DNA from 3 places in the Blastochloris viridis genome. Region 3 is predicted to be linked to each of the others. Evidence: riboswitches for the same ligand, from Rfam matches in the RefSeq annotation. Region 3 holds a riboswitch; each other region holds the start of a gene.
What was found. Region 3 has a riboswitch for cobalamin ahead of cbpA (modified peptide precursor CbpA). Riboswitches for the same ligand answer to the same signal wherever they lie in the genome.
Positions count from the first base shown of each region.

Region 1: it holds a riboswitch for cobalamin, as region 3 does, so the genes downstream of both, BVIR_RS10255 (ribonucleoside triphosphate reductase) here and cbpA (modified peptide precursor CbpA) in region 3, are expected to answer to the same signal.
Region 2: it holds a riboswitch for cobalamin, as region 3 does, so the genes downstream of both, metE (5-methyltetrahydropteroyltriglutamate--homocysteine S-methyltransferase) here and cbpA (modified peptide precursor CbpA) in region 3, are expected to answer to the same signal.

Region 1 is NZ_CP012946.1:2,333,958-2,337,229, forward strand. Features, by position in the region: gene BVIR_RS10255 (ribonucleoside triphosphate reductase) at 1-1,853, opposite strand, end outside; cobalamin riboswitch at 2,090-2,289, opposite strand; gene BVIR_RS10260 (acyl-CoA thioesterase) at 2,344-3,135, opposite strand; gene metE (5-methyltetrahydropteroyltriglutamate--homocysteine S-methyltransferase) at 3,132-3,272, opposite strand, start outside.
Region 2 is NZ_CP012946.1:2,337,799-2,341,070, forward strand. Features, by position in the region: gene metE (5-methyltetrahydropteroyltriglutamate--homocysteine S-methyltransferase) at 1-1,633, opposite strand, end outside; cobalamin riboswitch at 1,743-1,964, opposite strand; gene cobN (cobaltochelatase subunit CobN) at 2,003-3,272, opposite strand, start outside.
Region 3 is NZ_CP012946.1:453,225-456,496, forward strand. Features, by position in the region: gene purU (formyltetrahydrofolate deformylase) at 1-160, opposite strand, end outside; gene rpsU (30S ribosomal protein S21) at 463-819, opposite strand; gene BVIR_RS02055 (cold-shock protein) at 1,177-1,386, shown strand; cobalamin riboswitch at 1,642-1,775, shown strand; gene cbpA (modified peptide precursor CbpA) at 1,888-2,034, shown strand; gene cbpB (peptide-modifying radical SAM enzyme CbpB) at 2,031-3,272, shown strand, end outside.

The sequences.
Region 1 (3,272 bases), 1.8 Mb from region 3:
CACGCCGCGGCGGAGGAAATGCGCTCCCCCATATAGAGATGCAGCACGGTGCCGCCGGTGTACTTGCGCTGTAGTTCGTCCTGCCGCGCCAGGGCCTCGAACGGATCGTCGGTGAACCCGACCGGCAGCTGGCTGGAATTGGTGTAGTAGGGCTGGTCGGGCGTGCCGGCCTGCAGGATGCCGGGGAAGCGCTTCCTGTCCTCCCGCGCGAAGCGGTAGGTGGTGCCCTCGGCCGGCGTCGCCTCAAGGTTATAGAGGTGGCCGGTCTCCTCCTGGAACGCGGTGATGCGCGCGCGCAGATGGTCGAGCACCCGCACCGCGAAGGCGTGGCCGAACTCCGTGGTGATGTCCTCGGCGTCCGCAGTGAAGTTGCGGATCATCTCGTTGATGCCGTTGACGCCGATGGTGGCGAAGTGGTTGCGCAGCGTGCCGAGATAGCGCCGCGTGTAGGGAAACAGCCCGGCGTCGATGTGGCGCTGGATCACCTTGCGCTTGATCTCGAGGCTGGTGCGCGCGATCTCCAACAGCGCATCGAGGCGCGCGAACAGCTTGGCGTCGTCACCGCGGCTGGTGTAGCCGAGCCGGGCGCAGTTGAGCGTGACGACGCCGACCGACCCGGTCTGCTCGGCGGAGCCGAACAGGCCGTTGCCGCGCTTGAGAAGTTCGCGCAAGTCGAGTTGAAGCCGGCAGCACATCGAGCGCACCATGTGCGGCTTCAGCTCGGAATTGACGAAGTTCTGGAAGTACGGCAGCCCGTATTTCGCCGTCATCTCGAACAGAAGCCCGGCGTTCTCACTCTCCCACGGAAAATCGGGGGTGATGTTGTAGGTCGGGATCGGGAAGGTGAAGACGCGGCCCTTGGCGTCACCTTTGGTCATCACCTCGATATAGGCGCGGTTGATGCCGTCCATCTCGACCTGGAGATCGCCGTAGGTGAAATCCATCTCCTCGCCGGCAATCACCGGAACTTGGTCGCGCAGGTCGTCGGGGCAGGTCCAGTCGAAGGTGAGATTGGTGAACGGCGTCTGGGTGCCCCAGCGCGAGGGCACGTTGAGGTTATAGACCAGTTCCTGAATGCACTGGCGCACCTCGGCGTAGGACAGTTGGTCCTTGCGCACGAACGGCGCGAGATAGGTGTCGAACGAGGAAAATGCCTGGGCGCCGGCCCACTCGTTCTGCAGCGTGCCGAGGAAGTTGACGATCTGGCCGACCGCGCTGGAGAGGTGCTTCGGCGGCGCCGCCTCGACCTTGCCCGGCACGCCGTTCAGGCCCTCCATCAGCAGCGTGCGCAGCGACCAGCCGGCGCAATAGCCGGCCAGCATGTCGAGGTCGTGGATATGAAGATCGCCCTCGCGGTGGGCGCGGCCGACCTCGGGCGGGTAGACGTGCGACAGCCAATAATTGGCCACCACCTTGCCGGAAACGTTGAGGATCAGCCCGCCCAGCGAATATCCCTGGTTGGCGTTGGCGCTCACCCGCCAGTCCGCCCGGTCGAGATATTCATTGACCGAGGTTTCGACGTCGACCGCCGTCCTGGCGTCGCGGCGCAGGCGGGCGCGCTGCTCGCGATAGACGATGTACGCGCGCGCCGTGGCAAAATGGTCGGCCGAGATCAGCACCTGCTCGACCACGTCCTGGATCTGCTCGATGTGCGGTGCCTGACCCTGGAAGCGGTGGGCGAGCACCTTGATCGCCTGCTCGGCCAGCCGGGCGCTGTCCGGCCGGTCGAACTCGCCGGTTGCCTTGCCGGCGCGCTCGATGGCGACGCGGATCTTGTCGCCGTCGAACACCACCGGCTGCCCGGTTCGCTTGATGACGTTGGACGGCAGAACGACGGGATCGGCGGGGGACATGGCGCTCCTCGGCACGGAGTTTCCTCGGCAGAACGGGCGGAGGACACCGGAGGCCGTGGCCGGCAGGCGGCGACAGCCGCAGGCGCCGGTCCGCGCTCCGCCGGGACACCCCGCCCGAGGACGTCGATGCGGGAACCGAAATCGCATGGCGATCCCAGTTCGTCCTTTCGCCAAAACCCCTGCTCGAGCGAGGGCTGTTGGCGATCGGAATACGAAACGCCGGCCCAAACAGGCCGGCTTCGTACCGTGCTGCGGCAGGTCTCCTGGCTCGCGGGTCGTTGCCTTCGTCCGTCTTCCCGGAACCCTCAAGCCCCAGTGACTTCACATGGACGTCGGCTCGCCGCTCACAGTTGCGGGGGCAGCGCCGGACTTGCACCGGCTTCCCTCTTAGCCCCAGATGTTGATCATCGCGGGGACCGAGGCACTATATGCTGTAGCTTTGTCGCCTGAGTCGAGTCAAGAACGCGTCCCCCGCCGGCTGTGAACGGCGTCAGCCGGCGGTATCCACCGCCACGACCGGCCGAGCCGGGATCGGATGGTGGCGATCATCGACCGCCACCATCACGAACTGGCCATGGCCGCATAAACGCCGCGCACCGGTGCCCAGCGTTTCGGCCCACATCTCCACCGTAACCGTCATCGACGTGTTGCCGACCGCGCTGACCCGCGACACCAATTCGACGATCTCGCCTTCGTGGACGTGGGCGGTGAAATCGACTCGTTTTGCCGCGGCCAACACCACCGAGCGGCGGCAATAGCGCGTCGCCACCACGAATGCCGCCTTGCCCATGGCGGCAAGCGCGTTGCCGCCATAGAGGCTGCCGTAATGGCTGGTGTGCTCGGGAAACACCAGCTCCACCGAGCGCAGTTCAGCGTCCGGCTCCACCATCGGCGCCGGCTTGAGCTGTGGCAATTGGCCGCCGAGGCCAGCGAGTTCGCCGACCGCGACCATGTTGAACACGCCACCGCCGCAGCGGCGGCGCTCGCCGGTCAGCGGCGCCTCCGCCACCATCTCGACCTCTGCCGCCAGCGAACGGCGGCCGACTTTGACCACCCGTCCGGTCAGCTCGATGATATCGCCGAGCCGGCCGGGCGCCTTGAAGTCGATGCCGTCGCACGATGCGGTGACGAAATCGACCGGAGCGTGGCGCGTCGCGGTGATGAACGCCACCTTGTCCATGTGGGCGAGGCCAATGCCGCCGAACAGCGTGCCGTGGTGGTTGGTGTCGCCGGGAAAGACGATATCGACCAGCCGCGTGGCCCGCACCACCTGCCCCCTCATTCAGCTGCCTCCGCCCTGTTGGCGCGCATCTGCCGCGCAGCCTCCATCATGTTGACCAACGCCGGGCGAACTTCCTCCCAGCGCCGCGTCTTCAATCCGCAGTCCGGATTGACCCAGATCTGATCCGGCGACAACCG
Region 2 (3,272 bases), 1.8 Mb from region 3:
CGAAGATGATCGGCGGGCGCACGTAGCGCGAGCCATAGCTCTGCACCCAGCCGTGCTTGGTGAAGGCGTAGCCGGCGAGCTGCTCGCCGAAATACTGCACCATGTCGTTGCGCTCGAACTCGCCATGGACCAGCACGTCGATGCCGATGTCCTCCTGCCATTTGACTGCCGCCTCGGTCTCCCGACGCAGGAAGGCGTTGTAGTCGTCCTCGCCCAGCTCGCCCTTGGCGAACGCCGCGCGTGCCTTGCGCACCTCCGCGGTCTGCGGGAACGAGCCGATGGTGGTGGTCGGAAACTGCGGCAGCTTCAGCGCCTCCCGCTGCACCGTTTGCCGCTCCGGGTAAGGGTTCGCCCGCCACGACATCCACGGCTCGACCGCCGCGGTGCGCGCCGCCACCGCCGCATCGTGCACCTTGGTCGAAGACCTCCGCGAGGCGATCGCCGCCGCCGCGTCGTCGAGCTCGCCACGCACCGCGCCGCGGCCCTGGGCCAGCGCCTTGCCGAGCACGGAAAGCTCGCCCATCTTCTGCAGCGCGAATGCCAGCCAGCGCTTGAGGTCGGGGTCGATGTCGGTCTCAAGTTCGAGATCGACCGGCACGTGCAGCAGCGAGCACGACGGTGCGAGTTCCAGGTGATCGGCACCGCGGCGGCCGACCACCGGCTCCAGCCGCGTCAGGATGGCGTCGAGATCGGCGCGCCAAATATTACGGCCGTCGATCACACCAAGCGACAGCACCAACCCGCGCGGCGCCTTGGCCAGCACATCGCCCAACTGCTCCGGCGCCCGCACCAGATCGAGATGCAGCCCGGCCACCGGCAGCGCCAGCGCGGTTTCCAGATTGCCGCCGAGCCCGCCGAAATAGGAGGTCAGCATAATCTTCAGCTTGGGCAGCGCGTAGGCGATCATGCCATAGGCTTCGCGCAGCGCCCGCCGCTCGGCGTCGGAGAGGTCGAGCACCAGGCACGGCTCATCGAGCTGCACCCATTCCGCACCATTGGCGGCCAGCCGACGCAGCACCTCGATATAGGTCGGCATCAGGCCGGCGAGCAGCGTCAGGCGATCGAAGCTGGCGTCGTGACTCTTGCCAAGCTTGAGGAAGCTCACCGGCCCGAGCAGCACCGGGCGCGTGGCAAAGCCCAGCGCTGCCGCCTCGCGGTATTCGTCGATCGGCTTGGTCGAGGCCAGCGAAAAGCTCTGCCCAGGCTGAAACTCCGGCACCATGTAATGATAGTTGGTGTCGAACCATTTGGTCATTTCGAGCGCCGGAACGCCGGATGCGTCGTGCCCGCAGCTGCAGCTGGTCTCGGCGCCCTGGCTGCCACGCGCCATGGCGAAATAGCTATCGAGCGGCACCGCGCCGCCCGACCAGCCATAGATCGCCGGCACCGCGCCGACCATCACCGCGGTGTCGAGCACGTGGTCATAAAGTGAGAAGTCGTTCGACGGGATGACGCTGACACCGCGAGCAGCCTGGCATGCCCAGCTGGCGGCGCGCAGCCCGGTGGCCGCCTCCTGGAGAGCGGTGGCGTCGATCTTGCCGGACCAATAGCGCTCCAGCGCCGATTTCAACTCGCGGCGCGGACCGATCCGCGGCACACCCAGCGTGGCGACAGGAAGAGAGAGAACAGACATTGGCTCGAACCCCAAAATGTTGGGGGCAAAGGTCGAGCGGTCGCATGCGGACGATCCACCGGCAGGCCGCCGCGGATTCGCAAGCGCACCACCGGGACACCCCGCCCAGGGACGTTATGTTGTCGCGGCAGGTCTCCTGGCTCACGGGTCGTCGCCTTCGTCCGTCTTCCCGGAACAGTCAAGTTCCAGTGACTTCACATGGACGTCGGCTCGCCGCTCACAGTTGCGGGGGCAGCTTCGGTCTTGCCGGCTCAGATGAGCTGCGGCGCACCGAATTCCCTCTTAGCTCCGGACCGATGGGGTCCAGAGAACCACGACGGGGCGGACTGTGGTCCCCGGCACGACATCGAGTCAAGCCGGGGCGGAAAATCAATTCTGCGAACCGTCCACCGGCGGCTCGCCATCGCTCGGCGAGGCAAGCGCATCGATGGTGCTGTTCCGCCGCATGTCCCAGTGGCCCGCCGCGATGAGCTGGCGGAAGCGCCGCCGCATCGCCTCGGCAGCAACGGGATTGGCGGTTTCCAGGAAATTCCGCACCGCCTCGTTTCCAAGCGTCGCCTCAAAATATCCGTCGAAGTGATGGCTCTCGACGACATCGGCGAGATGGGCGAACAGCGCCATCTGGTCGAGCGTCCAGGCGATTTCGGCGGCGCCGCGGAAACCGTGGCGCATCTGCCCTGCGATCCAGCGTGGATTGGTGGCGCGCGCGCGCATCTCGCGAGCGATCTCCTCCGGCAGGGTGCGCATCCGCGGTGCCTCGGCACGCGCCGAATCGGCGTGGTAGAGCGCGGGCGCCCCGCCGAGCATGCGCGCCGCCGCGGCAAAGCCGGCCTCGTGGGCGGCGTAGTCGGGCGCCATCAGCAGGTCGGTCTCCGGCAGGTCCTGGGTATGGACGAACGCGTCGGCGTTGGCGGCGCGCTCTTCCAGCGCAGCACGAGCGGCGGCGCCATCAGTGCTGCCGCCGTACGCGTAGGCGCTGCCTGCCAGCCAAGCATCCGCAGCCGCGGCCGCGGTGGCCGGCGTCAGTTCCTCGAGCGTTTCCGCCACCCCGACACCGTAGCGGCCCGGCGCCGGGCCGAACACCCTCGGCCCGGCGCGATCCCGAAACGGGTTTTCGGAGGACGGTTCCTCGCGCCGCGCCAGCGCCGCCACCGCCTGCTCGAACAGCACCGGCAGATTGGCAAACACGTCGCGGAACAGGCCGGAGATGCGCAACGTCACGTCGACGCGCGGGCGCCCGATCTGGGCCAGCGTCAGCACCTCGAAGCCCGACACCCGGTCGGAGGCAAAATCCCAAACCGGCACCACCCCGATCAGGCTGAGCGCCATGGCAAATTCCTCGCCCGCGGTGCGCATGGTGGCTGAACCCCACAGATCGACCACAACGTTGCGGGGATGCTCGCCATGGTCCTGCAGGTGGCGCGTCAGCAGCGCCGTGGCGAGGCACTCCCCCTGCAGCGCCGCGGCTCTGCTCGGCACCGCGCGCGGGTCGCTGGTGAAGAGGTTGCGGCCAGTCGGCAACACGTCATGCCGGCCGCGCCACGGCGAGCCGGCCGGCCCGGGCGGCACCGCCCTGCCCGCCAGCGCAGCGAGAAGCCCGGTGCGCTCGCCTGCGGCACAGGCCGCGAACGGCATGGCC
Region 3 (3,272 bases):
GCGACGACGAGGTGATGAAGCACTCGTGATGGGTCAGAAATCCGCTGACCTCCGCCACCACGCCGATGCGGTCGGGACAGGAGATCGTCAGCGTGAACTGCGGTTGCGCCGGCTCGGAAGAAGCCTGCACGATCTGGGACTGCGGGAGCGGTAACTGCATAATCGCGTGTCCGTACTCGAAGCCGCCGGGTTAGCGGGCGGGATCGATGCAACGGAACCCCGGGGGTCGGGCTCTGCCGCGTCGAGGGATGGAGTCGCGTATCATCGACGAGCAGAACGCGCCTGGGGCCGACCTCGGCGCGGCAATGCCCGCGGCCACGGATTAGCACTCTCCGCGGCCGCTGGCACCCGGATTTCGCCCGGCATACGCATCATGACCGAGACCATGATGTCGCGCCGGCGGTATTTGCGGCGAAACGCCGGGGGCCTGCGTGCCGTTTTTTGGCAGGGCGGAGACCGGGGTCAGGTCAGCGTGCCCGTGGTGTCACCGATGGCCTCGGGCGAGCCGGGCGCTGCGGTGACGGGACGCGGACGCGGCGGGGCGCCAAAGCCCGGACGTGCTCCGAAGCCCGGCCGACCGCCACGAGCGTCACGCGCCGGGCGCTTGGGCGCCGGCAGCAGACCTTCGCGCTGGGCCTGCTTGCGAGCGGCCTTGCGCATGCGACGAACGGCCTCGGCCTTTTCGCGGGTCTTGCGCTCGGAGGGCTTCTCGTAGGCCCGCCGCTGCTTCATCTCGCGGAAGACGCCTTCCCGCTGCATCTTTTTCTTGAGGACTTTGAGGGCTTGTTCGACATTGTTGTCGCGGACGAAAACCTGCAAACGATGTTCCGATCTTTGGGTTGTGCTGCGCGGCCAGCCGGGTACGACGGCGGCAGCCTGGGAAATGCGGTTGCTTATCACGTCCGGCGGGCAACGCTGCGAGAAAACGCGGCCTGCCGCCGAAAATTCGCCATTCTACCTACTCCAGGGTGTTCCTCTGCGAGGAAACCCTTGTGGCTCGGGCCGCCAGCGCCTATATCCCCGCCGGTATCGAACTTTGGCCGGACGATCGGGCCGTTCCGCCCAGGCTTAGCCGGGCGCACGTTCTCAAGTCTTTCCAAACATCGACGAACCTGGAGTTGCGGAACGCGCGCTGTTCTGCGATCACGTGCACCTGACTGGCGGAGGAGACACCACATGATTACCGGCACCGTGAAATTCTACAACGACCAAAAGGGCTATGGCTTCATCCGTCCCGACGACGGCAGCAAGGACGTGTTCGTCCACGCCACTGCGCTCGAGCGTGCCGGCATCCGCGGCCTCGCCGAGGGCCAGAAGGTGACCTTCGACACCGCCGAGGACCGTCGCACCGGCAAGGTCGCGGTCAACAACATCCAGCCGGCGTGATCGCCGGCGGCCCGGCATGCCTTGAGGGTCGGGCCGCGGCTGTTGCGCGACGGATCTGACGCAAGGGAACTTGCGTAACGGATTTTCCGCGGAGGCCTGCCCTGACCCAGGGCGGCGCTGAGTGCGCGCGGAGAAACTCCACAGTCGACTCACAACGGCCGCGCCCGGTTACCGGGCGCGGCCGTTGCCGTTTCGACCGGGCGATTGACGGCGCCGGCCCGGCCGGGTTAGCTGGCGGCATAGTTCCAGCATCCCGGAACACGGTGAAAATCCGTGGCGGACCCGCCGCTGTAATCGGGGACGCCGCTTCGACGGCGAGAGCCAGCCACTGACGGGGACCACCCGGTCGGGAAGGCGCGAGGCGGCGGTCGATCCGAGAGCCAGAAGACCTGCTGGAACGTCAGATCGGGCGAAATCCGATGGCAAAGGGTTTCGGCAGTCCCGCGTGCGCTTGCGCGCGGCCGCTGCCGAACGCCCGGTCGCCAACATGGAGCCCGAGGAATGGACCACACCGCCACTGCCACCACCCGCCCCGCCGCCGCTCAGCCGGCGCCGCGCCCCGCCGTCATCGCCATCCGCAAGAGTTGCGACAGCGAGGGCACCGGCCTGTCGCACTTCGTGCTGATGGACAAAGAGGCTTTGAAATGAACGCGCCGTTCGATCCGACGGCGCTCGGGACGGCCCCCTCGCGGGGCCGTTTCGTCAACAGCGGCATGGGGCCTCAGCTTCAGCCCTACGACATCGGCCACCCCACCCATATCGCGCTGATCTCGCCCGACACCGCGTTCTGGGCGCTGATCGCCAAGGACCAGCTCGCCGACACCCTGGCCGGCGGCGCGCTGCTCGAAGGCTATCGCGCCAGCGCCGACGCCTTCGGCCGCGAGATGGCGGCGCTCAGGTTCGGGCTCAAGCCCTCGGCGGTCTATGTCAACGCCACCGAGCGCTGCAACCTCAACTGCACCTATTGCTACATCCCGGCCGAGATGCGGCGGGACGGCACCGACATGGATGCGCCGACCCTGCTCGACGCACTGTCGCGGCTCGAGCGCTATTTCCGCCGCCACATGCCGGAGGGGCGCAAACCGCAGATCATCTTCCACGGCGCCGAGCCGATGATCGCGCGGGACGCCATCTTCCAGGGCATCGACGCCTTCAAGGACCGCTTCCGCTTCGGGGTGCAGACCAACGCCACGTTGCTCGACGACAAGGCTATCGCCTTCCTTACCAGCCGCGGCGTCGGCATCGGCCTGTCGCTCGACGCCCCGGTCGCGGCGATCGCCGACCGCACCCGCGCGAACTGGAGCGGCGCCGGGGTCTATAACAAGGTGGTCGAGGCGATCGAACGGCTGAAGGGCTATCCGGCCTTCAACGTCATCTGCACCATGAGTTCGCAGAACCTGGACCAGCTCGATGCCATGGTCGAGTTCCTGCACGCCCGCGAGGTGCCGGCATGCATGCTCAACGTCATCCGCTGCACGCTGCCCGGCGCGCGCACGGTGCGGCCCGACGATGCGCCGCTGGCCGAGGCGTTCATCGCCGCGCTGGAGCGCAGCCACGCGCTCTATCGCCAAACCGGCCGCAAGCTGGTGGTGGCGAACTTCGCCAACATCCTGATCGGCATCCTGGCGCCGACCGCGCGGCGGCTGATGTGCGACATCTCGCCGTGCGGCGGCGGGCGGGCGTTCTTCGCGTTGGTGCCGAACGGCGATCTGTTCCCGTGCAGCGAGTTCATCGGCCTGCCTGAGTTCAAGGGCGGCAACCTGTTTGCCGACGACATCGACGAGGTGCTGGCGCAGCCGGCCTTCACCAAGGTCTCCGGCCGCAAGGTCGAGGACATCGCGCCGTGCCGGGGCTGTGCCATCCGCCATTTCTGCGGCTCGCCGTGC